Regions from separate parts of the Limnothrix sp. CMB-01 genome, predicted to be linked through region 2. Evidence: predicted binding sites of a transcription regulator. Region 2 holds the regulator's gene; the other holds the start of a gene.
The links. Region 2 encodes HrcA, which represses chaperone genes, less so after heat shock. Its sites were predicted from a motif close to TTAGCACTCNNNNNNNNNGAGTGCTAA; they were not measured.
Positions count from the first base shown of each region.

Region 1 (2,470 bases), 1.6 Mb from region 2:
CTACGGGTCGGGAATTTAAGGGGGAAATTAAATTCACCGCAATTGTTCACAACCACTTCACTGCCATTTCACCAACATTTCACCAAAACTTTGTCGCAATCCGCCGCAGGAATGCGCCGCAATCATACGACTAGGATGAACTTAGGGTCGTGGTCGTTGGGCCACGGGCAGGAAATCCGAAAAACCAACCACGGCTGGACAAGTTAACCAGCTACGGACAGGATTGATGGGTATTTTTTTAACCTGCCTCCTAGTTTAGGGCAATGCTGGTGTTGAGTGCTACCAGTAATTTCGCTAGGCAGTCCTGATTCCCGAGTGCAACGGCTGCCCAGTTCCGCCGCTCAGGGAGCCATTTGGGGCAAAGATCGCTCAAAGAAAGCCAAGGACTGCACAACACGCCCACCAATGAGATGTTCCTGAATGATCTGCTCAATCGCGGCTGGGGTGGCGCGTCGATACCACACGCCTTCGGGATAAACCAGCAGGATTGGCCCTTCCGTGCAAACCCGCAAACAGTTCGCTTTTGTCCGAAAAACCACGGAGGATGGGGAAAATTCTGAACCTGAGGGGTTGCCTGGGCCGGTTCCATCAAGACCCAGTTCTCGCAATCGCCGCTTCAGATAGTCCCAGGATTCCAGGCTGGCATCCTTGGGGCAGCAAAGGGGTTTGGTTTGGTCGGCGCAAATGAAAACGTGGCGTTCGATGCGATCGATTCCCAATGTCCGCACCACGGGCAGGAGCGATCGGGCCTCCTCGGTGGGGGAATTGGTTTGGGCCTCGGCAGGGCAAGGGGTTGAGGCATCGGGATCGAGATCGGGTCGATCGGCCTCTGGGTTCGCAAGGGAAGAGTGCAATGGGGTTGCCATGGGGCAATGCGGTGGGGCTGAGGGTGGTTGGCAAGGTGTGTCGGGCGGCGGGTGACGTACTGGGCGGGGCGATCGAGATCTTTCCAAGTTACGCCCTGGTTGCCAGTTCGGAAACCCGTACAGAGGGGTCTGTTGTCAGGCCCCATGGTCTCCAGTAAATTAGCACTCGGATGGAGAGAGTGCTAAAAGCCGTTGGTCAGGCTGCAACAGACACCCTGTCAGCACCGCGCAGTCAGCACTGCGTAACCACGGGTTTTCAGCCTTTCGCCTATCCGCTTCACCATTGGTCTAGCTTTTCACTTCAAACCTCTGGAGACAGATTCTGTATGGCAGCCGTATCGTTGAGCGTATCGACCGTGACTCCTTTGGGCGATCGCGTATTGGTCAAAGTCGCCGCCGCTGAAGAAAAGACCGCTGGCGGTATTCTCCTGCCCGATAACGCCAAAGAAAAGCCCCAAGTTGGCGAAGTCGTCGCTGTGGGCCCTGGCAAGCGCAACGATGATGGTAGCCGCCAAGCTCCCGAAGTCAGCACTGGTAACAAAGTTCTCTACTCCAAGTACGCTGGCACGGATATCAAGCTGGGTGGCGAAGATTACGTCCTGCTCTCTGAAAAAGACATCCTGGCGGTTGTTGGCTAATTAAGCCATGGCCCGAGCCGTCCCGATCGACCGCTGCTCTTTAAGGGCTGCTCTTCAAGGGTTGACGGTTCCTCGGCTCGATCGCCCCGGTTAAGCCGATCGCCAAACCAGCCATCGTCAAACCGGACTAACCAGCCCAATCCTGGGTTTCGCAAAACTCCTCATTCTTCAATCTCCAACAGGCAGATCATGGCTAAGAAGATTATCTACAACGAAAACGCCCGTCGTGCCCTTGAGCGCGGTATGGACATCCTGGCGGAAGCCGTGGCCGTCACCTTGGGTCCCAAGGGTCGCAACGTTGTGCTCGAAAAGAAATTTGGCGCACCTCAAATCATCAACGATGGTGTGACGATCGCCAAAGAAATTGAACTGGAAGATCACGTGGAAAACACCGGCGTGGCCCTGATTCGCCAAGCCGCTTCCAAAACCAACGACGCAGCGGGCGACGGAACCACCACCGCCACCGTGTTGGCCCACGCGATCGTTAAAGAAGGTCTGCGCAACGTGGCCGCCGGTGCCAACGCCATCACCCTGAAGCGCGGTACTGAAAAGGCCGTCGCTTACCTGGTGGATCAAATCAAGGCCCACGCTCGCCAAGTCCCCGAAAACGACTCCAAAGCCATCTCGCAAGTGGCAGCCATCTCCGCCGGCAACGACGAAGAAGTTGGCCAAATGATCGCCGATGCCATGAGCAAAGTGGGCAAAGAAGGCGTGATCTCCCTGGAAGAAGGCAAGTCGATGACGACTGAGCTGGAAGTCACCGAAGGGATGCGCTTCGACAAGGGTTATATCTCGCCCTACTTTGCCACCGACACCGAGCGGATGGAAGCAGTACTGGATAACCCCTTCATCCTGCTGACCGACAAGAAGATCACCCTGGTGCAAGACCTGGTGCCGATCCTGGAGCAAGCCGCTCGCGCTGGCAAGCCCCTGCTGATCATCGCTGAAGACATCGAGAAGGAAGCC
Region 1 is NZ_CM143720.1:2,681,054-2,683,523, reverse strand. Features, by position in the region: gene ACZA91_RS11155 ((2Fe-2S) ferredoxin domain-containing protein) at 342-866, opposite strand; gene groES (co-chaperone GroES) at 1,193-1,504, shown strand; gene ACZA91_RS11145 (hypothetical protein) at 1,501-1,659, opposite strand; gene groL (chaperonin GroEL) at 1,694-2,470, shown strand, end outside.
Region 1: a site for HrcA is predicted at 1,026-1,052, ahead of groES (co-chaperone GroES). Genes of this name have one in related genera too.

Region 2 (2,470 bases):
TGTGCCCGTGGGCAGCCCCCCAGTGAACAGAATCAATCCCGTTTGTCGATCGCGTTGCAATTGCCAGGTGGGTTCCGCGTCGGCCGGCAAAGCCTGAAATCCCCGAGGCTGAAACCAAGTCAACAACCCTTCCACTGGCTCTTGGGTTTGCACTTCCAAACTCGGCGCACCGTCCAAAAACTGGGGGCGAAAGGTCAAGGAAACGGCGTTGCGATCGACCATGGCCCGGTTCACCACGGGAGCGTAACCATAGGTCAAATCATCCCATTCCCAACTGGGCGGAGTTTCTGAGCGATCGAACACCACCACATCCAGCGCCTCCGTTGGCGGGTGCAAGGTCGCCAGGCGATCGGCCCAAGCCTGGAGCTGTTGGTGGGTGATGGTGGGGTCACCACCGGGCACAATCCACCAAGCGGGCCGGGGTTGGGTGGCGCTTTTGGGTCGCCAATAGGCCCACGTGGGCGATCGAAACTCGGGGCCCAACGCCGCCAGGGCCGCCGCCGTGGAAAACAACTTGGCATTGGAGGCTGGCACAAAAAATTGTTGAGCTTGCCCCTGAATCAAGGTTTGGGGATTGGCAGGATCCAAGGTGCGGGCCAGGAATCCCCAGTGCGATCGGGCCCAGCGGGGATCCTGTTGCCATTGGGCGATCGCGGCGGGCAAATCCGCCAAGCAACGGGGTTGGGCTGGCTCCGTGGCCCCGGCAACTCCAGCCCCCAACAGTCCGATCGCCCCGATCGCCGCCAACCCTTGAGCAGCCCAGCGTCCCTTGATTCGATCGTCCATGACGATGTTTATTGACAAGATTGATTAGTAATGTTCGCTTGAAAACGCCCGTTAACCGTCCATTAGACTGCAATTCGCTCATCGGGCTTCGGTTTCAACTCAGCTCTAACTCCACTCTTAGCCAAGTCCCAATCCAGATCCAATTCAGATCCAATTCAGACTCAATTCAGATCTAAGTTGCAGCTATGACAGATTGCTCCCGCCGCCGCCCCCTACAATAGGAGGCAGTCGAGCTTCTAACCGCCTGCCCAGTGCTAGGCGATCGACCCGCCCAGTCTCATTGGTAGCCATTCTGCCAGGGCGATCGCCCCGATCGCGCCCCCCGTTTTCATTGCCCCATCCAACTGATCGCCGTTTTCGATTTTTCCTAATTTATGGAGTTTCAGCTCACCGAACGCCAAGAGCGCATTTTGTTCGCCACCATCCGTCACTACATCTCCACGGCCGAGCCAGTGGGGTCAAAGGTGCTGGTGGAAGAATATCAACTGGATGCGAGTCCGGCGACGGTGCGAAATGCCATGGGGGCCTTGGAAAAGGCCGGCTTACTCTACCAACCCCACACGTCAGCCGGGCGCGTCCCATCGGACTCGGGCTATCGGGTCTATGTCGATCGTTGCGCTGTCCCGTCCGATCGCACAGCCCAAAAGGTGAATCAACTCCTGAGCGATCGCCTGGATGCTTCGTCGCCCCACTTGGAAGTGTTGCTGAAGGGAGCGGCCCAGTTGTTGGCTCGCCTCAGCGGTTGCATCGCGGCGATCGCCTTGCCCCAAACCCGCACGGTTCAGGTGCGCCATGTGCGACTGCTGCCCATGGAAGTCGATCGGGTGATGGTGTTGGTGGTGACGGATGATTACCAAAGCCATTCCGCGATCGTGCCCTTACCGAACACCGAAGAGGCTCCCCTACCGGATCCGGAAACCCTGGAGCGGGAGTTGGTGATTCTGTCGAACTTTTTGGATGCTCGCCTGCGGGATCACTCCCTTTTGGCCGTGGCCCATTTGGATTGGGATGAGCTGGGCCGGGAGTTCGATCGCCGGGGCCAAGCTCTGCGGGAAGCCTTGATTCATTTGGCGCGCCGGGCCCAAACCCCGATCGCCACCCGAATTTTGATTAGCGGCGTGTCGGAGGTGTTGCGCCAACCAGAGTTTTCGGAGCTGCAACAGGTGCAAACCCTGATTCATCTGCTGGAAGCGGAACAAGATCAACTGTGGTCGCTGATTTTTGATGAGCCAGAAGATGAGCGCCGGGTGCGCATCCGCATTGGCATGGAAAACCCCTGGGAACCCATTCAGGGTTACACGCTCATTTCTTCCCTCTACGGCAACGGCCTATCGCCCCTTGGCAGTGTGGGCATTTTGGGCCCGACCCGGCTGGACTACGATCGGGCGATCGCCGCCGTGGGGGCCACCGCCGACTATCTATCCGAGGTGATGGGCGCATCAGGATCGGAACTGCTAGCAGGTCGCTACCACCCGGCGATCGGCAACCCCGATAGCTCCGGTTAATTGCCCCCAAACCATGGGCATCAGCCCTTGAGACGCGAAATGGGAGTGGTTGCCAGACCCGATCGACCGGGGTGCTTCCGGGTGCAACGAACGGCCCCGCCCGTGGCAAGATAGGGGCGATCGATTCGCAGGAGCAGCGACCATCTTGGAAGTGACGTTTTTGGGCACGAGTTCTGGCG
Region 2 is NZ_CM143720.1:4,305,831-4,308,300, reverse strand. Features, by position in the region: gene dacB (D-alanyl-D-alanine carboxypeptidase/D-alanyl-D-alanine endopeptidase) at 1-786, opposite strand, end outside; gene ACZA91_RS17820 (hypothetical protein) at 1,041-1,217, opposite strand; gene hrcA (heat-inducible transcriptional repressor HrcA) at 1,161-2,291, shown strand; gene ACZA91_RS17810 (ribonuclease Z) at 2,437-2,470, shown strand, end outside.